DNA from 3 places in the Embleya sp. NPDC127516 genome. Region 3 is predicted to be linked to each of the others. Evidence: riboswitches for the same ligand, from Rfam matches in the RefSeq annotation. Region 3 holds a riboswitch; each other region holds the start of a gene.
What was found. A riboswitch is a leader RNA that binds a small molecule or an ion and turns the genes downstream of it on or off. The one in region 3 is predicted to bind cyclic di-AMP.
Positions count from the first base shown of each region.

Region 1 (9,526 bases), on a different contig from region 3:
AGTCGGCGGTGCTGCAACTGCTCGTCGACGGGCGGCCCGCCGGTGACGTGGTGGTCTTCGGCGCCACGCCCACCGAGCGTAGCTTCGCCCTCGGCGCGCTGCGCAGGGGCCGGCACAAACTGACGCTGAGCTATGCGGCCGATCGCTCGTCGCCGGCCGGATCGGTGGTCCGGGTCTCCCGGCTGCGCACCGAGACCATCGCCACGACGGACCGCGAGCACGCCGTGGCCGCGAACGCGCCCGTGTTGTACGGCCGCGGCATCCCGGGTGTGCCCGGCGGGGCGACCGGCCCGTTCCAGAACGCGGTCTCCGACACGCCGGTGTCGGCCTGGTACCAGGAGACCCCGGCGGCGACCGCCGGGAACCGGGTGCTGACCTACACGATCGTGTGGAGCAACGAGGACGGCGGCACCTCGACACCGGCGCTGATGGCCCGCTGGGGCCGCACCACCGACATCGAGTGGGCCTACCGCGTCGAGGTGGACGGCCGAGGCAAGGCGGTGCCGGGCACCGCGTACTTCCAGTCGCCCGACCACGGCACGAAGTTGTTCGCCGGCCGCTACGAGGACGGCCACCCGCTGCTGCAGACGTGCACGCTGAACAACAACCTGTGCGACGTCGTGGACAACCCGATGCGGTTCGCGCCGGCGGCGGTCGAGCGGCTGGTCGATCCGAAGAAGACCGCGCGCGAGGAGATGGTGGACCGGCACCCGTGGGTGTATCAGGTGATGACCGACGAGGTGCGCCGCGAGGGCCGGGTCGTCGCCGACCCGCCGGCGGACACCACGACGCTGATCGCCGACCCCCGGGACTACCTGTACGCGGTGGTCCGCAAGACCACCTCGGCACCGCCGCCCGGCGCGGCCGGCTGGGCCGGTGTCGCGCTCGGTGTGCGGATCAAGGGCGACCCGACCCTGTACCGCTCGGACCGCGGGCGGGTGGACTGGTCGCTGCAGCGCGACGATCCGGCGGCGACCACGGTACGACTCCCGCACGGGACGCGGGCGTCGGACATCGTCGAGGTGGTGGCGATCCGAACGGTGGCGGGTGTCGACCCGGGCACCACGGTCACGGTGAACGGGGTCAATCGGGCGTTCCTGCTGGGCGAGGACGACCGACCCGGGCGGGCAGTGCCGGTCCGTCCCGAGAAGCCGGTCACGTTGACCGCGGCGGCGCCGGAGGCGGTGCTGTACCGCCGATGAGCCGGTCGGCATCGGGCACCGGCCGGGCTTGATGGGGTGTTCTCAAGCCGCGGTCGGAAATCGGGCGCCGGGAGGGCCGGAATCGGCCCCGCCCGGCGCCCGGTCCGTTCAGGGTGTGGGCACCGGCACGCGCGGCTCCGGCACGGTCGGCGGCTCGACCGGACCGCCCTCGGAGAGTCCGAAGCGATCGTGCAGCCGGCGCAGCGGCCCGGGCGCCCACCAGGTGGCCCGGCCGGTGAGGGCCAACACCGCCGGCGCGAGCAGGCTGCGCACCACGAACGCGTCGACCAGGACGGCCAGCGCGAGTCCGCCGCCGAGCATCATCGTGTTGGTCACCCGCGAGGTGCCGATCGCGAACATCACCACCGCCAGGACACACGCCGCGGCGGTGATGATGCCGCCGGTGCGCGCCAGTCCGGTGGCGACCGCGCCCCGGTGGTCGCCGGTGCGGTCGTGCTCCTCCTTGATCCGGGAGATCAGGAACACGCCGTAGTCCATGGACAGTCCGAACGCGATGCAGAACATCAGCACCGGCAGCGCGGTCTCGATCGACCCGGTCGGGGTGAAGTCGAGCAGGCCGGACAGGTGGCCGTCCTGGATCACCCACACCACCGCGCCGAACATCGCGGTCAGGCTCAGCGCGGCGAACACGATCGCCAGGATCGGCAGGACCACGCTGCCGGTGAGCAGGAAGACCAGGACGAACGTGGTGAGCAGGATCAGGCCGCCGGCGAGCCACAGTCGGCTGCCGATCGCGTGCTTGGCGTCGACCAACTCGGCGCTCTGTCCGCCGACCAGGGCCGGGCCGGGCGCGGGCACGGCCCGCACCTCGCGCACCAGATCCTGACCGGCGGCGGAGAGGTCCTCGACGGCGGGCACCACCGAGATGTACGCGCTGCCGGCGGCTCGCCGACCGGCCTCGGCCGGACCCGGGGCCGCGCTGCGGGCACCGTGCTCGAAGGTGCCTGCGGGCCCGACCACGCGGGCCACACCGTCGATCGCGGACAGTCGGGCACTGTAGTCGGCGGTGCCGTCGGGTTGCCGCGCCGCGCCCACCACGATCTCGATCGCGCCGGTGGGGCGTCCGTCCACCTGGTCCCGGATCACCTGTTGGACCTGCCGGGATTCGGCCGACTTCGGCAGTTGGCGATCGTCGCCGGTGCCGAACTGCACGCCCAGGAAAGGCAGTCCGAGCGCGACCAGAACGCCGGTGGTGAGGACGGCGACGATCGGCGCCCGGCGCATGATCGCCTGGGAGATCCGATACCAGCGGCTCTCCGGCTGCGCGTGCGGCGCGGCCGGGCGCACGGGCCGCGCCCGGCCGACGAGTCGGCGCAGCGGCACGCGCAGGTCGCCCCTGTCCACCCGGTCGCCGAGCAGGACCAGCGCGGCGGGCAGGATCACCAGCGCGCCGAACGCGGCGAGCAGTACGACCGGGATTCCGGCGTACGCGAACGAGCGCAGGAAGTACTGCGGGAAGACGAGCATCGCGGCCAGGGAGACGGCGAGGGTGAGTGCGGAGAAGACCACGGTGCGCCCGGCGGTGTTCAGCATCACCGTCACGGCGCGGATCGGCGGGGCGCCGGCGGCGAGTTCCTCGCGGTAGCGGCGGACCACGAACAGGCCGTAGTCGACGGCCAGGCCCAGGCCCAGCACGGTGGTCAGGTTCTGCGCGAACACCGAGACGTCGGTGACCGAGGAGACCATGCGCAGCACCGCGTTGGTGCCGACCATGGCCAGGATGCCGACGCCCAGTGGCAGCAGCGCGGCGACCAGGCTGCCGAAGACCAGGATCAGGATCAGCAGGGTGATCGGCAGCGCGATCAGTTCGGCGCGGACCAGGTCCTCGGAGATGGTCTTCTGCATGTCGTGGCGCACCGCGACGCTGCCGCCGAGTTCGACCTTCAGCGCGCCTCGGGTGCCTCGGTAGTCGGCGGCCAGGCGTTCGAACGTGTCGGAGGCGGCGGTCTCCTCACCCCGGACGTGGGCCAGGACGAGTCCGTGTCGGCCGTCGGCGGTGCGCAGGGTCGGTGCGCCGCCGTTCCAATAGGAGACCACCCCGGCGACATCGGGTTCGGCGCCGAGTCGGTCGGTCAACTCCTTTGCCTGGAGCGCGACTTCAGGTGCGTCAAGGGGGCGGTCGGCGCCGACCAGGAGGACCAGGTTGGGGCGGCTGCCGGGGAAGTCGCGGTCGAGGGCGGTCGCGGCACGGGCCGAGGCCGAGTTCGGGTCGACGGCGCCGCCGCCGAGCAGGTGGTCGCCGACGCCGCGGCCGAGCAGTCCGGCGCCGATCAGCAGGAACAGGGCCGTGATCAACAAGAGCCGGGGCCGGGCGGTGGTCAGGCGGGCCAGGGCAGCGAACATCGCCGAACCCTTCCGTAGAGTCGATGGATCGTATGTGGAACATACGATATGCAAAGCCTTTCGTCTAGATGACATATGTTCGCGGACCGCTAACATGTGGACATGACGGACCGACCCAACACCGGGCGGCCGCCGATGGGAGCACGGACCGGGTACCGGCTGGTCAAGCTGGCCGATCTCCTGTTGGCGCTCGCCGATCAGACGCTTTCCTCGCTGGGCGTCAAGACCAAGCACGTGCATGTGCTGGAGACCCTGCTGACCTACGAGTCGTTGTCCCAGCAGGACGTCAGCCGACTGCTCGGGATCGACCCCAACGTCCTGGTCGGCGTGCTCGACGACCTGGAGGAGCGCGGCTTCGCCGAGCGTCGGCGCAACCCGCACGACCGACGGCGGCACGTCATCCAGGTCACCGCCTCCGGACGCGAACTGGTCGCGGAGAGCACCCGGTTGCTGAGCGCGGCCGAGGACGCGTTCTTCGCCGCCGTCTCGGCCGAGGACCGGCGGATCGTGCACGACGCGTCCGGCCGGCTGCTGGCCGCGCATCGTCCCGGGTGGTCCGACGACGGATCCGACGCGAGCTGCTGAGCGGCCGCTTCGGTGCGGCGCCTGGATCGAGGCGCCCGCCGGGCGACTGCGGTTCCACTCGGGCCCGGGTTCGGATGCGAGCCCGGGCCCGGTCCGGATGCGAGCCCGGGCCGGTCCGAGTTCCGGCTCGGGCCCGGATTCGCGCTCGCGTCGGGGTACTTCGCCACTTCTTCGTCTCTTCTTCGCCCGACCGCCATGATCCGACTCCCCGCGCATCACTTCGCGCGGGCCAGGGTGTGGGCGTCGACGGTCGATCGTCGTCGACCGGAGCGAGAAGGAGACGTCCATGTCCGGATGGAAGACCGTCACGGCCGCGATCCTGGCCGGGGCCGCCGTTGTCGCCGCCCCGGGAATGGCCGCCGCCGCGGATCGTCACGGTGGCCACCACCGCAAGTCCTTCGACCTCCAAGCGCACCGAGGCGGTCTCGGGCTGACCGTGGAGAGCACGCTCGCGTCCTTCGCCAAGGGTCTGGACCTGGGGGTGTCCACGCTCGAACTGGACGTCCAGATCACCGAGGACGGCCGGGCCGTGGTCACCCACGACCGCAAGGTCGACGGACGCAAGTGCGCGGACACCAAGCCGGTACGCGCCGGCGACCCGGAGTTCCCCTACGTCGGCAAGTACGTCAACACGCTCAGCCTGGCGCAGGTCCGCACGCTGGACTGCGGATCGCGGCAGTTCCCCGGCTTCCCCGCGCAGACCACCTCGCCCGGAGCCCGAATGCCGCTGCTCACCGAGGTGTTCGACCTGGTCAACCACCGGCACGCGCGCGGCGTGAAGCTCAACGTGGAGACCAAGGTCGAGGCCGGCGCGCCGCAGGAGACCGCGCCGCGCGAGCAGTTCGTACAGGTCGTGGCGCGCGAGGTGCGCCGGGCCGGGCTGTTGCGCCAGGTCACCGTGCAGAGCTTCGACTGGGGCGCGCTCAAGCGCATGCGGCAGGTCGAACCGCGCCTGCCGCTGGTCGCGTTGACCAACTACGACTTCCTCCAGGTCGGCAAGCCCGGCGCCTCGCCCTGGCTGGGCGGCCTGGACATCGACGACTTCGACGGCGATCCGCTGCGCGCGATCTCCTCGTTCGGCGCCGGCACGTTCTCGCCCGTGCACGGCTTCCCGCAGGACGGCAAGGTCACCGACCCGAACTACCGTCCCTACGTGACCCGCGACATGGTCGCCCGGGCACACGCGTCGGGCATCAAGGTCGTGCCGTGGACCGTCGACGACCCGGCGACCATGGCCAAGCTGATGGACGACGGCGTGGACGGTCTGATCACCGACTACCCTGACCGGCTGCGGGAGTTGATGGCCGCACGTGGGCTGTCGCTGCCCAAGCGCTACCCGGCGCGCGGCTGATCGGCGCGATCCGCCGGAGACTTCGGCGTCCGCAGGGGTGGGGACGCCGAAAAGGGCCGGGCCCGTCGACACTCGGTCGACGGGCCCGGCCCTGGTACGGCTACCGCGTTGGTGTGGCTATCGCGGTGTGGTTACCGCCTGATGACGCTCGGCTCAGAGGTTGACGCCGTGCGCGCGCAGGTAGGTGACCGGGTTGATGCCGCTGCCGTAGTTCGGCGTGGTGCGGATCTCGAAGTGCAGGTGCGGGCCGGTCACGTTGCCGGTCGCGCCGGAGAGGCCGATCTGCTGACCGGTGCTCACCGTGGCGCCGACACGCACGCCGATGCTGGACAGGTGGGCGTACTGCGAGTACTTGCCGTCCGCGTGCTTGATCACGATCTCGTTGCCGTAGGCGCCGCCGTTGCCGGCCTTGACCACGGTGCCCGAGGTGATCGCCTTCACCGAGGTGCCGGTGGCGGCCACGAAGTCCTGGCCGGTGTGGCTGCCGCTGGACCACAGCTTGCCGCCGGTGCCGAACGCGGTGCCCAGGCCGCCCTTCACGGGAGCGACGTAACCGGACGCGTTGGCCGTGGTGGACTCGGCCTTGGCCGAGGACTCCTTGGCCGCGACCGGGGCCTTCTCCTTGACCTCGACCTTCGGCGCGACCTTCACGGACGCCGTGGTCTTGGTCTCGGTCTTCGGCGCGGCCGGAGCGGTCTCGGTCTTGGTGCTGCCGGACTCGGTCGAGGCCGAGGCCTTACCGGAGAGCGAGAGCTTCTGACCGATCTGGATGACGTTCGGGTTGCCACCGATCACCGAGCGGTTGTCGGCGTACAGCTTGTGCCAGCCGCCCTCGACATCCTTGGCGGCGGCGATCTTGGAGAGCGTGTCGCCCTTGACCACGGAGTACGAGGTGCTGGTCGACGCGGACTTCGCGGCGGCCGCCGGGACGACCTCGATCTTCGGGGCCGGAGCGGACTCGGCCGGCTTCTCGGCGGCCTTCGGGGTGACCTTGACCGTGGACTTGGTGCCGGGCGAGACGGCCGGCGCGGCGCTGCCCTTGGTCAGGCCCGCCGGGCCGGAGGTGTTCGGCCAGGCGCCGGGACCCTGTACGGCGAGAACCTTCTCGGCGATGGCGATCTGCTGGTCCTTGGTGGCCAGGTCGGCACGCGGGGCGTACTGCTGACCGCCGAACTCGTTCCAGGTGCTGATGGTGAACTGCAGACCACCGTAGAAACCGTTGCCGGTGTTGATGTGCCAGTTGCCCGAGCTCTCGAGCATGGCGACCTTGTCCCAGGTGGAGACGGAGGCGGCGTTGGCGGTGGCGAGACCGGTGACCAGCGGGGCGGCGACGATCGCGCCGGCCATGCCGAGGGTCAGCGCGAGACGCGTCTTCTTGGGCATGCGGGCAGGGGTGATGAACGACTGCACGAAGATTTTTCCTTCTCCCACGCCTACGAAGTGAGCTGTCGGATTCGGGCTGGAGAGTCTCGCCCGGCCGTGTTCGGCCCTCCTGAGGAAGGGACGGGCACGGCTTCACCCCAAGCCGTCGTCATGGGCGTCCGTGTCACGGACGCCCGGGACGGCATTCCACTTGGTTCCCCCGCTCCTGCCTTTCGGGTTTCGTACCGTGGCCTCGCTCCGGCGGCAGGATTCGGCGAACCGGGAGACCATTTCGCCGAGCACCGGACCGGTGTGGCGAAGCACCAAACTACGCACACCCTCGACTCGGATCCAAACATCACGTTTCGCCGAAACAGAAGAATCAGGGCGGAAGGGTGGAATATCGGGACCTAAAGTCCCGAGAAGCGTACGCATTGTGCCCGAATCGATGACATATAGTGGGTATTCGATTACTCAGGGCAGGAATCGTGAAAAGACGGTTTACGGTGCGTACGACCTCCTGACCATCGGTACCCGGCATGTGACGTGCACCATAGAGAGGGTCGATGGCCGCCCGATATGTACCGCTATCGGTCATCCGAAAACCAGAGATGCCCCGGTGGCGGCGCCCAAGAGCGCACCAGCCACGGCTTGCGCGACGGTGTGGTGACGCAGTGCGACACGCGACCAGCACACGACGCCGACCGCGAGATAACCGGTCGACCACCACGGTCCGCCCGCGACGGCGAGCAACGCGACGATGCCGGACGCGACCGCGCAGTCGACGCTGATCTTCCACGCCGCGTTCACCACCAGCAGCACCACCGTCATGCCCCACAGCGCGAACATCGCGAACACCAGCCGGGACGGCGCGCCGGCGCCGAGCATGACCGCCGCGCCGATGCCGATCGAGGCCAGGATCACCGCGAAGATGCGCGGACGCTGCCGGCGGTCCACCACGTGCCGGTCGCCCCAGGTACCGCGGCGACGCTCCCACTCGATGTACCCGGCCGGAACGATGCCCGCGCACAGTGCCGCGAACAGACCCCATCCGGCGCCGGTCCACGAGTGGGCGACGAGCGCACCGAAACCGGACAGTCCGGCAAGGATGGTGTTGCGCGGCTGGAGGATGTCGGTGACCACCTGGGCGGCGCCCCGGACACGGCCCGGACCGGGAGCGGCGGTGTGCGCCGCGACCTGGGCCGACGGGCTCCGCACGACTGCGTTGTCCATCCGCGTACGGTAGCGATCGGCTCGGAGCCGCCCGCGCGCGGGCCGGTACGGAATCCGGCCCGACACGGTGATCGTCCCGGGCGTGGCCGAGACCGGCGCGACGGTGTCGCCGCCCCGGTGGACGCGCCGGCGCCGGGCGCTCGCCCCCGGCGCCGGGGGCGAGCGCCACCGGGGATCCGGTCGTGGGATCAGCGGTCGGGGGTGGACGGGCGGACGATGGTGGACATGTAGCAGCCGTAGGTGATGTTGCGGCAGTGGATCTCGGTCACCTCGGGGTCGGCGAGGATCTCGGCGAGGGCGGGCTCGGGGTTGTCGGTGTCGTGGAGGCGTGAGGTGGGGTGGATCCGTCCCCGGGCGTCGTAGGCGCGAAAGACCTGGGGCCGGGCCCGCCACTGGGGCGGGTAGGCGTCGGTGCTCGGGCCGGGGCAGGCGTCGGCGTGCGCGAAGACCGGGCCGATCTCGCGGTACGGGCTCGCCGGGAGCGGCGGTTCGTAGCCGAACAACATGAGCCGCTCGCCCGGCTCGGCGTCGCGCAGGCAGCAGCGCAACGGTTCGCCGCCGCCGGCCGTGTGCGCTTCGACCGGGTGGCCGGAGACGTCCAGGCCGGTGGCCCGGACCGAGGCGAGGAGCTCGGCGGGGATCGCTCGGACGACGAAGGTGCGGGTATCCGCGGAGGTGGTCATGCCTCCAGCGTGGACGCGGCCGGGACACGGTGCCGGCGGCAATCGGACACCTCGTTCGGCACCCGGCCTCACCCGGCTCGACCGTCGAGACGACACCAATCCCGGCGGTAGGACGCCCAGTCCGTGTCGGTCGCGGCGAAGTCGACGTACAGTGCGACGCCGAAGTTCGGTCGGCGCGGGTCGTGTCTGGTCAGGCCCAGGCGGACACCGCGCACCGCCGCCGCGACCGTCTCGGCCGAGCCGTGATGACCCCAACTGTTCGCGTAGTAGGCGGGCAGGCCCATCAGCAGGTCGACCCCGGCCGGCGTCGCCTCCAGGGCGAGCTCGGTCTGCTGCGCGACGTAGCCGCCGTACAGCGACTCCAGCGGCATCGCGGTGTCATAGGACATCAGCGCGATCTGGTCGACCCGCCGCGCGACCTGGCCGAAGTATCGCTGCGACCACCACTTGGGGTGATCGCGCAGCGCTTGGAAGACGCTGTGCAGGGACGGCAGCGGATCGATCTGCGCGGCGGCGACCGACAGCGGGACGCCGCGCGCACGGGTCAGCGCGTGGGTGGCGGTGAGCACGGTCAGGAAGTCCTCGTTCCCGGACCACACCGGTTCCAGATCGAGGTGCACGCCCTCGAAGCCGGCGTCCAGGATCTGCGCGGCCGACGCGGTGATCGCCGCGCGCACCGGCGGGCGCTCCAGCCGCAGCCCGGGCCCGCCGTGCGAGACGATGTCGCCGAGCCAGGCCTGCACCCG
Region 1 is NZ_JBIWJT010000004.1:94,957-104,482, forward strand. It holds gene ACIRL2_RS08305 (hypothetical protein) at 1-1,202, shown strand, start outside; gene ACIRL2_RS08310 (MMPL family transporter) at 1,311-3,566, opposite strand; gene ACIRL2_RS08315 (MarR family winged helix-turn-helix transcriptional regulator) at 3,669-4,151, shown strand; gene ACIRL2_RS08320 (glycerophosphodiester phosphodiesterase family protein) at 4,438-5,502, shown strand; gene ACIRL2_RS08325 (transglycosylase family protein) at 5,656-6,885, opposite strand; cyclic di-AMP (ydaO/yuaA leader) riboswitch at 6,918-7,151, opposite strand; gene ACIRL2_RS08330 (hypothetical protein) at 7,459-8,097, opposite strand; gene ACIRL2_RS08335 (DUF1203 domain-containing protein) at 8,286-8,780, opposite strand; gene ACIRL2_RS08340 (hypothetical protein) at 8,849-9,526, opposite strand, start outside.
Region 1: another riboswitch for cyclic di-AMP. It lies ahead of ACIRL2_RS08325 (transglycosylase family protein); the one in region 3 lies ahead of ACIRL2_RS18150 (transglycosylase family protein).

Region 2 (9,526 bases), on a different contig from region 3:
GCCACAACGGCCATGCCGATCTCCTGCGCGAACGCCTCGACGGAGCCGCCGGCATGTGACCGATCCCGGGGGACCGGCCGGGGTCACCCCGCATACCCCGCGTCGTCGCGGCGAGCCGTCGAGGGCGACCGTCGGCTGCCGCTGCCGGCGAGCGCGCGCCGATCGGGTTCGGTCCCCGATCCGCCGCGTGCGTCCGCCCCGTCGACGCGTAGGTGGGGGCGGGTCCACGGCCGGTCCCGGGCCAGGTGCTCGGTCTCGGCGGCGCGCCACAGCCGCCAGAACCAAGCCAGTTCGGGGCCGTCCCGATCCAGGGTGCGCGCTGCGGCGAGCTCGGCCGGCGTGTCGACGTGCACGCGCAGCGCGGTCACCGGGCCGAGTTCGCGCCGGGCCGCGCCGACGCCCTCCAGGATCACCACCGGCGCGGCCGGAACCTCGCTGTAGCCGCTGATCCGGTAGCCGGCCCAGTCGTAGGTGTCGCAGCGGGCGGCCTCGTGTCGGGCCAGCGGTTCGAGCAGTTGGGCGCGCAGCCTGGGCAGCCAGCCGAAGAAGTCCCCCGGCCGGGCGAAGTCGTCCAGGCGCACCACCGGCGCGCCACCCAGTCGCGCGGCGAGCGCGTCGGCGAACGTGGTCTTGCCGGAACCGCCGATCCCGTCCACCGCGACCAGTCGGGTCGCGCCGATCGACGGCGGCAACGCGGCGACGCACGCGGCCGGCCGATCGGTCGTCGCGCCTCGAATGCGATCCGGCCGTTCGATGGGCATCGAAGCAGCCTATCCACCGGTGAGGGAGACCCGGGGTCGGCCGCGAGCCGGGTCGGTTCCGGGCCGGCCCCCGGCCGAGTCGGGCCGGGTCCGACTCGGTCCCGGCCCGCGGCCGAGACGAGGGCTCCGATCACCCCGGGCGAGCACTCTTGTACATTTGTACTTGTACATCTGTACCACTCGGAGGGAGAGGCCCGTGGCCTGGCTGTTCCTGGGGCTGGCGATCTCGTGTGAGGTGATCGCGACCAGTCTGCTGAAGAGCACCGACGGGTTCACCCGGCTGTGGCCGACGCTGGCGTGTCTGGGCGGGTACGCGGGTGCCTTCTACCTGCTGACGTTGTCGTTGCGGCAGTTGCAGGTGGGCACGGCGTACGCGATCTGGTCCGGACTCGGGACGGTGGCCATCGCGCTGGTCGGCGCGGTGTTCCTGAACGAGCCGGTGACGCTGCTCAAGGCGTTCGGGATGGCGTTGGTGATCGCGGGAGTCGTGGTGTTGAACCTGGGTGGTGCGCATTGACCGCGGCCAGGGACCCTGAGGGTCGGCGACTGCGGATCGTGCGCGGCGCGTGTGAGGTGATCGCGGAGGTGGGCGTGGGCAACACCACGCATCGCCTGGTCGCGGCCCGGGCGGGCGTCCCGTTGGGAGCGACCACGTACTACTTCGCCTCGCTCGACGACCTGGTCGCCGCCGCGCTCGCGCACGCGTCGGCGGAGACGGTGCGGCTGCTGGAGGAGTGGGTACGGCGTGCGCGGGACGCGAACGACCTGCCCGGCGTGCTCACCGCGCTCACCGCGGAATACCTCGCGGACCGCTCGCGCGCGCTGGTCGAGTACGAGTTGTACCTGGCCGCCGCCCGCAGCCCGGAACTGCGCGGGTTCGCCCTGGCCTGGGTCGAGGGCGTCGGCGACTTCCTGTCCGTCCGGGTCGGACCGCGCGCCGCCGCCGCCGCGCTCGCCGTGCTGGACGGGACCATGCTGCAGGTGCTGACGCTGGACACGACGCTGGACGAGAGGCAGTTGCGCTGGTCGTTGGCCCGGGTCCTGGACGAGGGCGGGTCTTCGTCGGTGAACGGGTCGTCGTAGGCGTCGAAACGGCCCGGTGCGCCGGGAGCGGCCGGGCCGGCGCCGACGCCGGGTGCGGTAGGGTCGGCACCGCGAAGGGGAGTAGCCCCGTGAACCGGTCGTCGACATGCTGGAGTCCTCGGACTCCCGGTGGCCGGGCTCGTGCTCGACACGGGTGGGCGAGACCTTCGGCCAGGCATCGACGCATCCTCGTCTTCTCGTGGATGTACCCCGTCGTGCCGGGCCGAGTGGTCCTCCGGTTGCCGTGCGGCGCTTCGTGAAGACCCGGGGCCCGGCTCTCGCAGAAAGCCACCCGGAATGCACCTCGACCTTCTGGCGATCCTGACCGCCTTCGGGCTGATCTTCCTCGCCGAGCTCCCGGACAAGACGATGTTCGCGTCGCTTGCCATGGGCACCCGCATGCGTCCGCTCTACGTGTGGTTCGGCACCTCGACCGCGTTCGTCGTGCACGTCGCCCTCGCCGTCGGCGCGGGCGGCCTGCTCGGCCTGCTCCCCGGCTGGATCGTCAAGCTGGTCTCCGCCGCCCTGTTCGGCTTCGGCGCCTTCATGTTGTTGCGCGGCGGTGCGGGCGAGGACGACGAGGACACCGCGGGCAAGAGCGTGACCGGCTTCCGGCCGGTCTTCGCGACCGCCTTCACGGCCGTGTTCATCAGCGAGTGGGGCGACCTCACCCAGATCACCACGGCCAACCTGGCCGCCACGAACGGCACCTGGTCCACCGCGATCGGCTCGGCCGCGGCACTGATGTCGGTGTCCGCGTTGGCCCTGCTCGCCGGGCGGTTCATCGCCAAGCGCGTCCCGCTGCAAACGGTGCAGCGGATCGGCGGCCTGTGCATGCTCGGGCTGGCGATCTGGTCGCTGGTGGAGGTGTTCACCGGCTGACCCGCCCCCGGTGATGCCTCGCCCCTGCGGATGGCGCCCGCGCCGCGGTCACCCGACGGCGGCGGGACGGATGGGTGCATCGCCGGCATGTCCGGCGCGACCAGTCGATCGGTTGCCCGAAATGTGATGTAGGCCGCATGGATAAAACGGACATAAATTATATAGCCGACTTCGAGCCGCAATTCATTTTCCGCGCCCCGCGACGAGTCTCGACTATTTTCCGTTACCGCACGATCACACCACTCTCCGAGATATCCCCTCGTCATCACCGGTACCCCGGAGCCGAACACGGGAGAGATGTCGCTTTTATTCCGCCTTTACCCGCAGGGCGAAGTCGGGGTTTCGGTTGTGATCAGGCATCCGCATTGCCTACCTTTCTCGCCGATTCACCTTTCGGGTGAACCCTGTCGCCGGTACGCCGAATCCCGTCGCCGGCAGCGGGAGGTCTACATCGAAGAATCCGACGGGAGCGGGGGAACCAGGTGAATCGCCGTGGCCGGGATCGTTCCGGTGACGGCTAGGGGTGAAGTCGCGTAACGCGACCGGGCTGCTCCAGTCCGAATCCGACAGCTCACCTCGTAGGCGACAGGAGAGGACCCCATTTCATGCTGTCCACAAACGCTCGCCATCGTGCCGCTCGACCCACCAACGTCCGCCGCTTCGTCGCGGCGGTGGGCATCGCCGGCATGGGTGTCGTGCTCCCGGTCGCCACCGCCGGTGCCGCCCCGGCGCAGGCCCCCTCCACCTCCGAGCAGTCCCCCTCCACCGTGCTGTCGGCGACCCCCACCGCGGCGGTCGACGCGGCCCCGGTCCAGGCCGCGCCCGCCGCGCCGGAGACCGACACGGCCGCCGACAAGGCCCGCTACGTGGTCCAGGCCGGCGACACGCTGTTCCGGCTCGCCCAGACCAACCAGGTCAACGGCGGCTGGCAGAGCCTGTACGAACTCAACCGCGACGTGCTGCTGTCCGGCCCGGACCTGATCGAGATCGGCCAGACCCTGCGGCTGGACGGCTCGGCGCCCGCGGCACCCAAGGCCGACGCGCCCGCCAAGCCGAGCATCAAGGTCCAGCCCAAGACCTCCGTCACGCCCGGCAAGACCACCCCCAAGCCGGCGAGCAAGCCGTCGGCCGACGTGTCGGTCAAGCCCGCCGCCAAGGCCCCCGCCAAGCCCGCCACCGGCGGCTCGAAGGGCAACCAGGCGCCGACCGGCGGCTCCTCGACCGCGTCGAGCAGCAAGGCCGCCCAGGCCGTGGCCTTCGCCAAGGCGCAGATCGGCAAGCCGTACGTGTACGGCGCCACCGGCCCCAACGCGTACGACTGCTCGGGTCTGGTCCAGGCCGCGTACAAGTCCGCGGGCATCTCGCTGCCCCGCGTGACCAACGACCAGTTCGCCGCCGACACGCGCGTGTCGGTCGCCAACCTGCAGCCCGGCGACCTGGTGTTCTTCTACTCCGGCATCAGCCACGTCGGCATCTACATCGGCGACGGCAAGATGGTGCACGCCCCGAACCCGCGCAAGTCGGTCGAGATCGCCTCGATCAACACCATGCCGATCGCCGGCGCCACCCGCCCGGCCTGATCGAACCGGGCAAACCGCCGCCGCCGGCGCACACGTGCTCCGGCGGCGGTGACACAACCGCATAGTGGGACGCGCCTTCGGCGCCGTGCCCTCCGACGACGGTCGGAGCGCGCGGCGCCGGCGTGCGTTTCGGCGAACGCGCCGGTCCCGGCGGGCGGGCGGACCGGGGCGCGGGCGTCAGAGCGTCAGAGCGTCAGAGCGTCAGAGCGTCAGGACGATCTTGCCCGTGACCCGGCCCGTCTCCCCGCGCTCGTGCGCCTTGGCCGCGTCGGCCAGCGGGAACACCGAGTCGATCGCGGCGCGCAGTCGCCCCGCCTCGACCAGGTCCGCGACCTGCCGCATGGCCGCGTGGTCGGCCTCGACGAGCATCTCCTCGGCCCGGACCCCGTACCGCTCGACGTCCAGGTCCCTGACGTTGTTCACGATGGCGACGAGCACGCCGCCCCGGCGCAACGTCCGTAGCGAGCGGGGACCGTACTCGCCGCCGACGCCGTCCAGCACGACGTCCACGTCCCGCACGACGTCGGCGAAGTCGGTCGTGGTGTAGTCGATCATCTCGTCGGCGCCCAGCCCGCGGACGAAGTCGTGCTTGGCCGCGCTCGCGGTGCCGATCACGTACGCGCCGCGCGCCTTGGCGATCTGTACCGCCAGATGACCGACCCCGCCCGCCGCGGCGTGAATCAACACCCTTTGCCCTTCCCGCAGTTCCGCGGTGTCCACCAGGGCCTGCCAGGCGGTGACCGCGGCCAAGGGCAGCGCGGCGGCCTGCACGTGGTCGATGTTGGCGGGCTTGCGCACCACGTGGCGGGCCGCCGAAACCACGTACTCGGCGTGCGCCCCGTTGCCGTACGGGTAGCTCAGCATGCCGAACACCTCGTCCCCCGGTCGATGGATCGTCACCCCCAGGCCCACCGCCTCCACCACGCCCGACACGTCCCACCCGAGCACGAACGGCGGTTCGCCCAGGATCAGGCCCGTGGCCCGATGTATCCAGTCGGTCGGATTGACGCCCGCCGCGTGCACCCGGACCAGTACCTCGCTCGGGCCGGGCGCCGGCCGCTCCAGGTCGAACTCCCGCAACACCTCGGGACCACCCAGCACATCCTGACCGACAGCGCGCATGTCACTTGCCTTCCGTCCGAAAGACCAACCCCCACATCGTGTCGACCACGCGGCGCCCCGCACGAGCGTCCGGAACGACATGATGCGTACACTTCCGGACGTGAGCACAGTCGCGATAGCCGTCGCCGACGGGATCCTGCACTTCGAACTGGCCTTGGCCCACGAGCTCTTCGGCTCGGCCCCGCCGGTCCCGGTGGAGAGTTGGTACGAGCTCGTCATCTGCGGGGCGGGCCCCGTGCGGGCCGACGGCCGCTTCCTCCTCGAACCCGACTGCGGACTCGACCGGCTCGCCCTGGCCGACACCGTGATCGTCCCCGGGTGGGCCGACCTCGAGGCGGACCCACCGGCGGACCTCGTCGACGCCATACGCGCGGCACACGAGGCCGGGGCGCGGGTGGTCTCCCTCTGCACGGGCGCCTTCGTCCTGGCCGCCGCCGGCCTGCTGGACGGACGGCGGGCCACCACACACTGGTCGTACGCCGAGGCGCTGGCCACCCGCTTCCCCCGGGTCGAGGTCGACCCCGACGTGCTCTACGTCGACAACGGCAGCGTGCTCACCTCCGCCGGCAAGGCCGCCGCGCTGGACCTGTGCCTGCATCTGATCCGTCTCGACCACGGCTCGACGGTTGCCAACGCGGTCGCCCGCAGGCTGGTCGTACCGCCGCATCGGCCCGGCGGTCAGGCCCAGTTCGTCGCCACCCCGATGCCCGAACGGCACGATCATCCACTCGGCGAACTGCTCGCCTGGGCGGCCGGACGACTGGATCGACCGCTGACGGTGGAGGATCTGGCCCGCCGGGCGAACATGAGCTCGCGCCACCTCGGCCGGCACTTCAGGGCGATGACGGGCACCACTCCGCTGCAGTGGCTGCTGACCCAACGGATCCACCGGGCCCAGGAACTCCTGGAGACCACGGACGACAGCGTGGATGCCATCGCCGAAGCCACCGGCATGGGCACCGCGACCACACTGCGCCGACATTTCAACCGCACCGTCGGCGTGCCCCCGGACGCCTACCGTCGTACCTTCCACCGGCAGCGGGCGGACGGCACCTCGGCTTCGGCCTCGTTCCCGACGCCCACCGCAACGCCACCGAAGGCCGTGCCGCGGCCCATTGGCTTTGGGTCATGACCAATTCGCTCTCCCCCGCGATCCGGGGCCGGTGGTGGTCGGGCGCGGGGGCCGTCGCCCGCACGGGGCGGCGGACGCTCGTGCGGTCGCTGTACCTGCTCACCGCGCCGGTGACCGCCGCCGCCGGCCTCCTGGCCGTACTCCCGGCGGTACTCGGCGTGGTGTTCGCCGCAACGGTGGGTCGGCTGCCGTCCGGCACGTCGCCGGTCGTGGCCTACGCCCTCGCGCCGGCGCGCTGGTGCGCCGACCTGGAACGGCGGCGCATCGCGAAGGTGCGTCCCCCCGCCCCGGGAGCCGAACGCGGTGAGCCACCGGCGAGACCGAAGGGGCGAACCGCGGCGCTTGCTCCCGGGGCGTGGTCGGACACGATCCACGCGGTGGTGGTGCTCCCGGTCGTCCTGGTCACGTCGGCGGTGACCGCGCTGTGGTGGTTCGTCGGCCTCGCCTGTGCCACCTGCGCCCTGCGCTACCGGTACGCGCCGTCCGAGCCGTTGCGGCCGCTGTCCCTGAACGCGGGCGGCGGCGAATCGCACATCTCGGTGAGCCTCGGGCTGTTGTCGCCGACCGACCGGGTCGCCTTCGGGACCGCGGTCGGCCTGCTGCTGCTGGCCGGCCTGCCGCTGGTGACCCGGGTGTGCACTGCGGCCCAGGCCGGGCTGGGGCGGGCGCTGCTCGTCGACGCGTCCGCGCTGCACCGCAGGATCAGCGGGCTGGAGCGGGAGCGGGACACCGCCCGCGCGCAGACCGTCGCCGCGGTGACGGCCGAGGCGACCGCACTGCGCCGACTCGAGCGCGACATCCACGACGGCCCCCAGCAACGACTGGTGCGCCTGTCGCTGGAGTTGGGCCGGGCCCAGTACTACCTCGACAGCAGGCCGGAGACCGTCCGGGCCGCCCTGGCCGACGCGATCGTCCAGGCCCGGGAGGCGTTGGACGAGTTGCGTGCGCTCTCGCGCGGCATCGCCCCGCCGATCCTGGTCGACCGCGGCCTGAACGAGGCGCTCGGCGCCCTGGCCGCGCGCTCCACCGTCCCCGCCGAACTCGATACCGTCCCCCTGCACCCTCGGCCGCCCGCCGGCGTCGAGACGGCCGCGTATTTCGTGGTCGCGGAGGCCCTGACCAACGTGGCCAAGCACAGCCACGCGCACCGGTGTGCGATCGCACTACGCCACAGTGGGGGGACCTTGCGGATTCGGGTGACGGACGACGGGGTGGGCGGCGCGGCGCCGGCCAAGGGGCACGGGCTGCGGGGTCTGGACGAGCGGCTGCACGCGGTCGGCGGTCGGCTGACGGTCGACAGTCCCGCCGGAGGCCCGACCACGATCACCGCGGAACTGCCGTGTCGTTGACCCCGCCCGAGGGCGCACCCACACCGGCATCGGGGCCCGCGGTCCGCGAACCGCTGCGGATCGTCGTCGCCGACGACTCGGTGCTGCTGCGCGAGGGCCTGGTCCGCCTGCTCGTCGAGGACGGTCACCACGTGGTGGACGCGGTCGGGGACGGCCCCTCCCTGGTCGAGGCGGTCCGCGAACACCGTCCGGATGTGTCGATCGTCGACGTGCGGATGCCGCCGACCCATACGGACGAGGGCCTGCGCGCGGCGATCACCGCCCGCACGCACGTGCCCGGAGCCCCGGTGCTGATCCTCAGTCAGTACGTGGAGGCGTCCTACGCCGGTGACCTGCTCGCGGACGGCTCCGGCGCGGTCGGGTACCTGCTCAAGGACCGGGTCGCTCGGATCGAGGAGTTTTTGGACGCGCTGGACCGGGTCGCCCGCGGCGCGACGGTACTGGACCCCCAGGTGATCGCCCAACTGCTGACCGAGCAGCGCCGGGACAGCGCCGTGGGCACGCTGACCGCACGGGAACGGCAGATCCTGGCGTTGATGGCCGAGGGCTGCTCCAATACCGCCGTCGCCCGGCAGTTGGTGGTCTCCGCCAGCGCGGTGGAGAAGCACATCGGCAACATCTTCGCCAAGCTCGGCCTGCTGCCCGACGATGCCCAGCACCGGCGGGTGCTCGCGGTCCTCACCTACCTCCGGGGCTGACGCCGCGGGGCCGGCGCCGCGGTGCCGACGCCGGCGCGCGGCCGTCCCGGTCTCCGGTCCGCTTTCGCGGTGTTCGGCCCCGCGCGGCCCCGCCCGACTCCCTTCGGGGGTGTGGACAGCCATACCCCCGGATGTCCGGCCTGCTCCGGTGACCGTGCGGCGCCGGTGCGAAACCGTGGTCGACATGACAGCACCGCACACCACAAGCCCCCGGCAACATCCCGAGGCCCCGTCGCGATTCGCGGGTATCCCCGGTCGCCCACTCGCCATTCTCACCACCCTCGCCGCGGCCCTCGTCGCCGCCCTCTTCGTCGTCCCGGGAAGGCTCGCCGCGAACGGGTCGGCCGGCGGCTCGCTCGACGAGGACGAACTCGCGGACGCTTTCCGCAAAGCGTTCGTCGAATATTGGAATGCCGGCGAACGGGATTTCTCCCCCGGTATGGAGAGGGTGATCGACTACTGGTTCCGTTTTCACGTGGCCAAGGCCGTGATCGCCGCCATCCTGCTGATCGTGCTCGTCGCGCTCGGCGCGCTCGTGGTGAAGGCATTCCCGAAGGCGGGCGATCTCGGCGCGGGATGGCGAACCGCCTTTGCCGCGGCCGGTGTTCTCGTTACGCTGTGCGCGCTGTTCGCGTCGGTGACCGTAATGGCCAACATCCAGGGTGCGGTGGCACCTTTCGCCTCACTGTTGTCGATGTTGCCGACCGGCGCGACCGACGGGGAACTCGCGGGCGTGCTCGGTCAGGTCAGACAGCACCTGGCCGCCCCCGCCGGCACCGCCGACCGAACCCCGCCTCCGCTCGACCTGATGATCGGCGACTTCGCCCGCTACCACGTGGCGATGGCCGTGATCGCCGCCGTCGTGGCGCTCGTGCTGATCGGCGTGAGCGTGGCGGCGTGGCGGCGGTTCGCCGGCACG
Region 2 is NZ_JBIWJT010000007.1:78,719-88,244, reverse strand. It holds gene ACIRL2_RS15555 (DinB family protein) at 1-59, shown strand, start outside; gene ACIRL2_RS15550 (uridine kinase) at 84-761, opposite strand; gene ACIRL2_RS15545 (DMT family transporter) at 958-1,278, shown strand; gene ACIRL2_RS15540 (TetR/AcrR family transcriptional regulator) at 1,275-1,844, shown strand; gene ACIRL2_RS15535 (TMEM165/GDT1 family protein) at 2,142-2,726, shown strand; cyclic di-AMP (ydaO/yuaA leader) riboswitch at 3,133-3,325, shown strand; gene ACIRL2_RS15530 (NlpC/P60 family protein) at 3,332-4,306, shown strand; gene ACIRL2_RS15525 (NADP-dependent oxidoreductase) at 4,508-5,428, opposite strand; gene ACIRL2_RS15520 (helix-turn-helix domain-containing protein) at 5,529-6,560, shown strand; gene ACIRL2_RS15515 (sensor domain-containing protein) at 6,557-7,909, shown strand; gene ACIRL2_RS15510 (response regulator) at 7,963-8,607, shown strand; gene ACIRL2_RS15505 (hypothetical protein) at 8,792-9,526, shown strand, end outside.
Region 2: another riboswitch for cyclic di-AMP. It lies ahead of ACIRL2_RS15530 (NlpC/P60 family protein); the one in region 3 lies ahead of ACIRL2_RS18150 (transglycosylase family protein).

Region 3 (9,526 bases):
CTGGACCGGGCGGTGCGGGCCGTGATGACCACCGACCTGCACGACCCCAGCCGGTACCTGACGGCCGGGGCCCTGGTGCTGACCGGTATGGGCTGGCGCTCGGGTCCGGAGGACTCGGAGCGCTTCGTCCGGGTGCTGACCGGGGGCGGGGCCACCGCGCTGGCCGCCGGGCAGGCCGAGATCGGCGACATCCCGGCGGATCTGGTGCTGGCCTGCGAGCGGCACCACCTGCCGTTGTTCGCGGTCGAGGAGGAGCTCTCCTTCGCGCATCTGACCGAGTTCGTGATCCGCCGGATCTCCGCCGAACGGGCCGGCGACCTGACCGCGGTGGTCGACCGGCACCGGCGCCTGGTTCAGGCCGCCGCCGGCGGCGCGGGGCTGGACGGGGTGCTCGGGCTGATCGCGGCCGATATCGACATCCACTGCTGGGTGCTCTCGCTGACCGGGCGCCAGGCCGCCGCCGGCGGGCCGGACCTGGCGCCGGGGTTGCGGGTCAAGATGGCCCGCGCGCACTTCGCCGCCCGCGAGCGCAAGGCCAGGGTGCCGTTCCGCTATCGCGTGGACGGGCGCTCGTTCTCGCTGCTTCCGGTGCCCGAGGCGGGCGGCTCGGCCGACCTGGACGCGTGGGGCGACTGGTTCCTCGCGGTCGAGGACGACGTCACCGACTGGCCGGACCGCCACCAGACGCTGCTGGGCGAGTTGGTCCGGCTGGTGTCGGTGGGTCGGGATCGGGTCGAGGATCAGCGTCGGCGCACCCGACGGTTGTCCGAGGACGTGCTCAACCTGCTCGCGGCCGGTGCCGATCCGGTCGAGGTGGCCGCGCGGCTGCGTGCCGCCGAACCGGACGAATCCGGCGAGACCTGCTGGCAGTTCGCCACCGCCACCATCCCCGACCTGCCCTCACGCGACGCGCAGCGGCTGGCCCGGGTGCTGCTGGAGGAGGCGTTGGCGGATCAACCGAGCGCCGCCCTGGTGTCGGCGACCGGGCCGGGCGCGGTGGCGCTGATCCCCGGCGAGCCTCCGCAGGACCAGGAGGGCGGCGAACCCGACCCCACCACGCGGCTGCTGCGCGAGCGGCTGGCCGCGCTGGAGGGGCCCATCGCGAGCGGCGTACGCGTGCACATCGGGGTGAGCGCGCGGGTGGCCCGCGCCGACGGGCTGCGCGGCGCGCTGGAGGAGGCCTGGCACGCGGGCCGGATCGCGGCCACCAGGTCCGGCCGGGTCGAGGTGGTCGGGCATGCCGAACTCGCGTCGCACGTCGCGCTGTTGGCCGCGGTGCCGGAGGACGTGCGGCGGGCGTTCCGCGGGCGCCTGCTGGAGCCGCTGCGCGCGTACGACGCGAGCCATCAGGCCGATCTGGTCGGCACGTTGGAGGTGTTCCTGGACTGCGACGGGTCCTGGACGCGGTGCGCGGCGCGGCTGCACGTACACGTGAACACGCTGCGCTATCGGATCGGCCGGATCGAGGAGTTGACCGGGCGTCAGTTGGCCCGGCTGGAGGACAAGGTGGACTTCTTCCTGGCGCTCAAGCTGCGCTGAGCGGGTCCGGGACGCCGCCGCGTGCCGGCGGTGGGCCGCGGAGAAGCGCGCGGCGCGCCCTCGACCGGCCGCGACGCGCTCTCGACCGGCCCGCGCCGGGCCGACCGCGCGGCCGGTGTGCGCCGTGGTGGGTCAGCCGAAGGACACGCCCGACGTGACCGGGGTGACCGTGCCGGTGATCGCCTTGGCCCCGGGTGAGGACAGGAACGCGACCGCGTCCGCGATGTCCTCGGGCAGGGTGATCCGGCGCAGCGCCGACGACTTGGTCATCTCGGCGCGCACCTCGGCCTCGGGTACCTGTCGGCGGGCCGCGATGTCGGCGATGTACGCGGCCAGCTTGGCGTTCTCGGTGTAGCCCGCGACCACCACGTTCACCCGCACGCCGTCCGGCCCGACCTCCTTGGCCAGCACGCCGGAGGCGACCTCCATCGCGGCCTTGGTCGCCGCGTACGCGCCCAGGTTCACCAGCTTCGCGCGCGGCGCCTCCGAGCTGATCTGCACGATCGAGCCCCCGCCGACCGCGCGCATGTACGGCAGCGCGGCGCGCGAGACGGCCAGTACGCCCAGCACGTTGATCTCGAACGCCCGCCGGAACTCCGCCGGATCCAGGTCCTCCAGCCGCCCCGAGGGGTTGTAGGTGGCGACGTTGACCACCACGTCGACCCGGCCCAACTCCCGGGCCGCGGTGTCCACCAGCGCCCGGCACCCGGCCTGGTCGGCCAGATCGGTGGGTATCGCGAGCACCCGACGGCCGGTCAGCCCGCCGATCTCCTCGGCGAGTCGGCGCAGCGGCTCGGGTCGGCGCGCGGCCAGCGCCAGATCCGCGCCGTCCCGGGCCAGGGCGATCGCGCAGGCGCGCCCGATGCCGTCGCCTGCTCCCGCGACGATTGCGACCCGTGCGTCCGGTTCCTCCGCCATCGATACCTCCGTGACGTGCCAAAACTTCGTAACTCGCCACCCGTCCTACCGCACGGTGCTTTCAATCGCCATGATCATCCGGTTGGGTTACTGTGCGCGGCCGTTTGCCGCCGAAGAGTCAACCCGGCCAGCCGTACCGACACCACCGGAGGCACCGATGCCCACCGTCGTACTGATCGGAACGCTCGACACCAAGGGATCCGAATACGCGTGGCTGGCCTACCGGCTGCGGGCTCGGGGAGCCGAGGTGGTCCTGATGAACGTGGGTGTGCTGGGCGAGTCGCTCGCCCAGGCCGACGTGCAGGCATCGGACGTCGCGGCGGCGGCCGGCACCGATCTGGCCGACCTGCGCACCCGCGCGGACCGGGGCGCGGCCACCGCCGCGATGGCCGAGGGCGCCGCGTCCATCCTGCGTGAGTTGTTCGACCAGGGCCGGGTGGACGGTGTGCTCGCGATGGGCGGCTCGGGCGGGTCGGCGATCGCCTCCTACGCGATGCGCGCGCTGCCGGTCGGTGTACCCAAGCTGCTGGTCTCCACGATGGCCGCGGGCGACGTGTCGCCCTACGTCGGCGCGGTGGACGTCACGATGATGTACAGCGTCGTGGACATCGCCGGGATAAACCGGCTCTCCGAGCGGATCCTGGGCAACGCGGCGGACGCGATCGCGGGCATGGCGGGCGGCTACGCCGAGGATCGCGCGGCGGTGGCGGGGGTGAGCGGCGAGGGCCGTCCGCTGGTCGCCGCGTCGATGTTCGGGGTGACCACGCCGGCCGTGGACGCCGCGCGCGAGCGGCTCACCGAGCTGGGCTACGAGGTGCTGGTCTTCCACGCCACGGGCGCCGGCGGCACCTCGATGGAGAACCTGGCCGAGGCGGGCTTCCTGGCCGGGATCCTCGACCTGACCACCACCGAGCTGGCCGACGACCTGGTGGGCGGGGTGCTGAGCGCGGGCCCCGAACGGCTGACCGCGGCCGGGCGGATGGGGCTGCCGCAGGTGGTCAGCGTGGGTGCGCTGGACATGGTCAACTTCGGCCCGCGCGACACCGTGCCCGAGCGGTTCGAGGAGCGGAAGCTGTACGTGCACAACCCGACGGTGACGCTGATGCGCACCACGCCGGCGGAGAACGCCGAGCTGGGTCGGCGGATCGCCGCGAAACTGATCGCCGCGACCGGTCCCACCGCCCTCTACCTGCCACTGCGCGGGGTCTCGGCGATCGACGTCGAGGGCGCGCCCTTCTACGATTCCGTCGCCGACAAGGCGCTGTTCGACGAGTTGCGGTCCGGACTCGCGGGCAGTGCCGTCGAGTTGCACGAGGCGGCGACGGACATCAACGATCCGGCGTTCGCCACGGCGGCGGCGGATCGACTGCACGAGATGATCACGAAGGGACGTGTGGACTGAGATGGACGGACGCGAGGCGCGGGGCCGACTGCACAGGACGGTCGGGCAGGGCGGCGTCGTGATCGGCGCGGGCGCGGGCACCGGATTGTCGGCCAAGTGCGCCGAGGCCGGCGGCGTGGACCTGATCATCATCTACAACTCCGGCCGCTACCGGATGGCCGGCCGCGGCTCGCTGGCCGGGCTGCTGCCGTACGGCGACGCCAACGCGATCGTGGTCGAGATGGCCGGCGAGGTGCTGCCGGTGGTGCGCGGTACTCCGGTGCTGGCCGGGGTGTGCGGCACGGATCCGTTCCGGATCATGCCGCACTTCCTGGACCAGCTCGCCGCGATGGGCTTCGCGGGCGTGCAGAACTTCCCCACGGTCGGCCTGTTCGACGGTGTCTTCCGGCAGAACCTGGAGGAGACCGGCATGGGCTACGACCTGGAGGTGGAGATGATCCGGCTGGCCGCCGAGCGCGGCCTGCTCACCGCGCCCTACGTCTTCGACCCGGAGCAGGCCCGCGCGATGGCCGCGGCCGGCGCGGACGTCCTGGTCCCGCACCTGGGGCTGACCACCAAGGGCAGCATCGGCGCGAGCACCGCGGTCTCGCTCGACGAGGCGGTGGAGCGGGTGCAGCGCATGCGCGACGCGGCGGCCGAGGTGAACCCGGACGTGCTGGTGTTGTGCCACGGCGGGCCGATCGCCGAGCCCGAGGACGCCGCGTACGTGCTGGCGCACACCACCGGCGTGGTGGGCTTCTTCGGCGCCTCCAGCATGGAACGGCTGCCGACCGAGACGGCCATCACCGAGCAGGCGCGGGCGTTCAAGGCGATCGGAGCCCGGTAGGCGCCGCGCCGTACGAATCCGGGCAGCACGTGCCGGGCGCAGGGCGGTACCGGTGGGACGCACAGGGCGTCCCACGTCGGAGGCAGGAAGCACAGGGCACCACCGGCAGGAGACACATCCACCACGACCGCGAGGAGTCGCGTGTGTACAAGCTGACCGTGCTGTATGGCCACCCCGAGGACCCGGCGGCGTTCGACGCCTATTACTGGGAGAAGCACGTCCCGCTCGCCCGCACGATGCCGGGATTGACCGGCTGGACCATCGGCAAGTGCGATCCGGACCCCTCCGGCGCGCAGCCGCCCTATTACCTGGTGGTCGGGTTGTACGCGCCGACCCGCGCGGGTATCCAGGCAACCCTGGATTCGCCCGAGGGCCGGGCCACGGTGGCCGACGTCGCCAATTTCGCGACCGGCGGCGCGACGTTCCTTTGGGACGAGGAGCGGGTAGTCGTACCTGTGGAGCTGCCCGCGACGGAATAGCCCGACGGTGAAGCACGGGTGACCACGCGGCCGCGCACCGTGGACGCCGGCGCCGTGACCTGCGAGGATGGCGACATATCGGGCAAATCGGTGTTATTCCTGCTTATGGGGCACCTCACAAAGCGCCCGAAATGTTTGCCAACCCGGCGGCCCGGTGCGTAGCTTCGTGGTTGTTCGCACAAGCGGACTCCCCGGGCGGTACGCCGAATCCTGCCGCCGCCCGAGGGAAGCAGTCGATATCGACTGGCGGCAGGAGCGGGGGAACCAAGTGAGTGCCGGCATCGGCAATGTCGATGCCGTGGGGTGAAGCCATGCCTGTTTTCAGGCGAGGCCGGGCCAATCGTCCGAACCCGACAGCTAACTTCGTAGGCGCCCGACGAGGTAATCAATGACCTTCCGTGCCATCACCGCTCCCGTTCGCTCGCTCTCTCGTGGCCGTCGCGCCGGCATCGCCGTCGCCGCCGGTGCGGGTCTCGTCCTTCCCCTCGTGGGCATGGCGGGCAGCGCGAACGCGGCGTCCTCGTCCACGTGGGACGCGGTCGCGCAGTGCGAGAGCACCGGGAATTGGAGCATCAACACGGGCAACGGCTTCTCCGGCGGTCTGCAGTTCACCCCGAGCACCTGGAACGCCTTCGGCGGCGGCGAGTACGCGGCCAGTGCCGCGCAGGCGAGCAAGGCGCAGCAGATCGCGGTCGCCGAGCGCGTGCTGGCCGCGCAGGGCCCCGGCGCCTGGCCGGTCTGTTCGCAGAAGGCCGGTCTGGCCAAGGGCGGCAACGCGTCCGCCACGGCCGAGTCCTCGACCACCGGCAAGACCAAGGCCCAGGACGCGCCGAAGGCCGCGGCCAAGGCCGAGTCGGCGACCGAGACCGCACCGCGCAACTCCGGCGCCGATGCGCCGAAGGTCCGGGTGCAGCCGAAGCAGGACGTCGCCGCGCAGGACGCGTCGAAGTCGGCCGCGAGCAAGCAGGCTTCGGGCTCCGGCAGCTACACCGTCAAGGCCGGTGACACGCTCTCCTCCGTCGCCGCCAAGCTCGGCGTCAAGGGTGGCTACCAGGCCCTGTACAGCGCCAACTCGGGTGTCATCGGTGACAACCCGAACGTGATCAGCGTGGGCACCAAGCTCTCCGTCTGACACGCGAACGGCAACACGTGGGCCCCGTCGAGTACTTCGGCGGGGCCCACGCCCATGTCCGGTCGGTGGTGATCGAAACGGGATGTCGATTGGCCGTGTTGCCGTTCGCTTCGTCGATCGATCAGGCCCGGCTGGGCAGTTCGGCGGGTTCGGTGGACCGGGTGGGGGCGGGGATCGCCGGTTCGTCGGCCGCTTCGCCGGACGCGGATCCGGTGTGGTTGAGCAGCAGGTTGAGTACGACCGCGATGATCGAGCCGGCCGAGATGCCGGACTCGGCGATCATCGCGATCTTGTCCGGGAACGCGTGGTAGAAGTCCGGGAACGCGATCGGGAAGACGCCGAAGGCCAGGGCCACCGCCACGATCAGCGCGTTGGGTCCGGTGTCGAGTTCGGCCTTGCCCAGGGTGCGGATGCCGGCCACCGCGACGGTGCCGAACAGCACCACGCCGGCGCCGCCGAGGACCGGCTGCGGGACGAGCGCGACCAGGCCGCCGACGATCGGCATCAAGCCCATCAGGACCAGGAATCCGCCGCACACCGCGACCACGAACCGGCTGCGGATGCGGGTCAGCGCGACCAGGCCGATGTTCTGTGCGAAGGCCGTGCACGCGAAGCCGTTGAACACCCCGCCGAGCGCGGTGGCCAGGCCGTCGGCGCGCAGACCGCCGGCTATCGTCCGGTCGTCGGCGGGTTTGTCCACCACCTCGCCCAGCGCGATGATGTCGGCCGTCGACTCGGTCATGCAGACGATCATCACCACGAGCATGGACACGGTCACCGACACGTCGAACTGCGGCGCGCCGAAGGCGAACGGCTGCGGGACCTCGAAGACGGCCAGGTCGCCCAGGGCGCCGCCGTCCACCTTGTCGAACGGGATGGCCAGCAGGGTGCCGAAGAGCAGGCCGAGCAGGATCGCGATGCGCTGCAGGAAACCGGTCAGCACCCGGTGCAGGACCAGGATCGCGACCAGCGTCGCCGCGGCGAGCCCGAGGTTGGTCGTCGAGCCGTAGTCGGCCGCCTTGCTGTCGCCGCCCTGCGACCAGTTCCCGGCGACCGGCAGCAGGGACACCCCGATCAAGGTGATCACCGTGCCGCTGACCACCGGCGGGAAGAAGCGGATCAGTCGACAGAAGACCGGCGCGAGCAGGAAGCAGAACACGCCCGAGACGATCGTCGCGCCGAAGATCACCGGCAGTGTCGCGTCCTGCTTGGCCGCGGCCACCGCCAGGATCGGCGAGACCACCGCGAAGGTGACGCCGTTGACGAACGGCAGTCGGGAGCCGATCCGCCAGAAGCCGAGCGTCTGCAGCAGCGTGGCGAGCCCGGCGATCAACAGGCTCGCCCCCAGCAGCGTGGTCAGCTCCGCGGTGGACAGGCCCAGCGCCCCGCCGATGATCAGCGGTGGCGCGGCGACCCCGGCGTACATCGTGGCCACGTGTTGCAGGGCGCCGGCCAGCATGCGTCCCGGCGGCAGCATCTCGTCCACGGGGTGCACGGGCGACGCCCCGGTCCCCGGTGACGCCCCGGCGGTGGCATCGCCCGGCGATCGTGCCGCGCCCGCAGTCTTCCTGGTGGTTCTCCAGCCCATGATCGGCGCCTCCACATCGGATGCCGTCGTAGGACGGCCCGGCCCATTGGACGTACTGGATCGCAGGATCGGGCAGTGGGAGTGGATGCGGATCCGGGGCGTTCCCCTGCCAAGTATTTCGCTATGCGGAATCAATATTCCGTTGATCAGAAGGAGACTGTAGGGACGGGCCGGATCGGCGGTCAATAGGCACAGGCGTCGGCGGTTCGGGCCGGTCACATCTTGTGGCTTCCTCCGAACGCGGCGTCGATCTTCGGAAGGCGGCTGGATGGCATTCTCAACTTATTCGGGCAAAACGTACCAGCGACGATAAGATTGCGTTTGGAACGCCCTTGCGGCGTTAAATTCTTTTGACATAGGTTCTTCTGACCGTGGTTCCTGCTTTCTCCTGAGAGGGTTCCATGTCGAACATGACCCGCGTAGCCGTCCGTACCGCCGTAGACCACCCGCTGTGGCCCGTGCTCAAGGAAGCCGTCGCCGACCTGCGTCCGTTGCAGGCCAAGGACGGTTCGATCGAGCCGTCCGAGCACGCGTCCGCCCGGGCGCTGGTCGCCGACATCACGTCGGCGGTCACCGGGCTCGCACCGCTGTTCCCGCACGACGAGGCGTACCTGGAAGCGGTCGTCGCCGACTTCGCCCGCTGGGCGGCGGACGGCTTCGGCCGTCCCGACTTCCTGGACTCGCTTGTCGCGTTCCGCCCCGAGCAGGCTCGGCACGACGGTCTGGAGCACTTGGTGGTGTTCCCGATGACCACCCAGAACGGCAATCCCAACCGCAACGTCGAGGCCGTGCTGCTGCGGGTGGTGTGGCCGCAGTGGCTGGCCGCGCTGGAGGCCGAGCGCTACGACAACGCGATGTTCGTGCCGGTCGCGTTCGTCGACTTCACCGCCGGCTACGACACCGACTCGGCGGTGCTCTTCCCGGAGACGGTGGCCGTGCGCGAGGTGCCCAGGTTCACCTGGGGCGGCATCTTCTGCGACCGCGAGGCGGCCCGCTTCCGTCGGGTCGCGGCTGCCGCCGCACACAGCCTCGATCTCGAACTTCCGTCGGAAGCAGCGGAGTTGGTGGAGAACCAGCAGCTCGCGCAGGACGCCTTCGTGTTGTGGGACCTGATTCACGACCGCACCCACATGCGCGGCCACATGCCGTTCGACCCGTTCATGATCAAGCAGCGGATGCCGTTCTGGATGTACGCGCTGGAGGAACTGCGCTGCGACCTGACCGCGTTCCGCGAGGCGGTCGCGCTGGCCGGCGAGGGCGTGGCGACCGCGCGTTCGGTGCAGTACGCGGTGATCTTCGACCGGCTGTTCCGCTTCCCGGTCACCGGGGGCCGGGTGCGCAACTACGACGGCCTGGGCGGGCAACTGCTGTTCGCCTACCTGCACCGCGCGGGTGTGCTCGAGTGGGCGGACAACCGGCTGACGGTGGACTGGGACCGGATCACCGAAGCGGTGCTCGGGCTGTACGAAGAGGTGGACCAGCTCTACCGCGAGGGTGTGGACCGGCCGAAGGTCGGCCACTGGCTGGCCGGCTACGCGTTGGTCGCCAAGTACGTTTCCCCGCACCCCGGTTCGGTGTGGGCCAAGGGCACCGCCGCGCTGCCGATGGACGGGCCGCCGAAGGCGCTCGTGGACGCGGTGTT
Region 3 is NZ_JBIWJT010000008.1:301,331-310,856, reverse strand. It holds gene ACIRL2_RS18175 (helix-turn-helix domain-containing protein) at 1-1,539, shown strand, start outside; gene ACIRL2_RS18170 (SDR family NAD(P)-dependent oxidoreductase) at 1,672-2,457, opposite strand; gene ACIRL2_RS18165 (Tm-1-like ATP-binding domain-containing protein) at 2,615-3,859, shown strand; gene ACIRL2_RS18160 (phosphoenolpyruvate hydrolase family protein) at 3,861-4,685, shown strand; gene ACIRL2_RS18155 (EthD family reductase) at 4,829-5,164, shown strand; cyclic di-AMP (ydaO/yuaA leader) riboswitch at 5,361-5,552, shown strand; gene ACIRL2_RS18150 (transglycosylase family protein) at 5,553-6,296, shown strand; gene ACIRL2_RS18145 (nucleobase:cation symporter-2 family protein) at 6,418-7,773, opposite strand; gene ACIRL2_RS18140 (DUF6421 family protein) at 8,286-9,526, shown strand, end outside.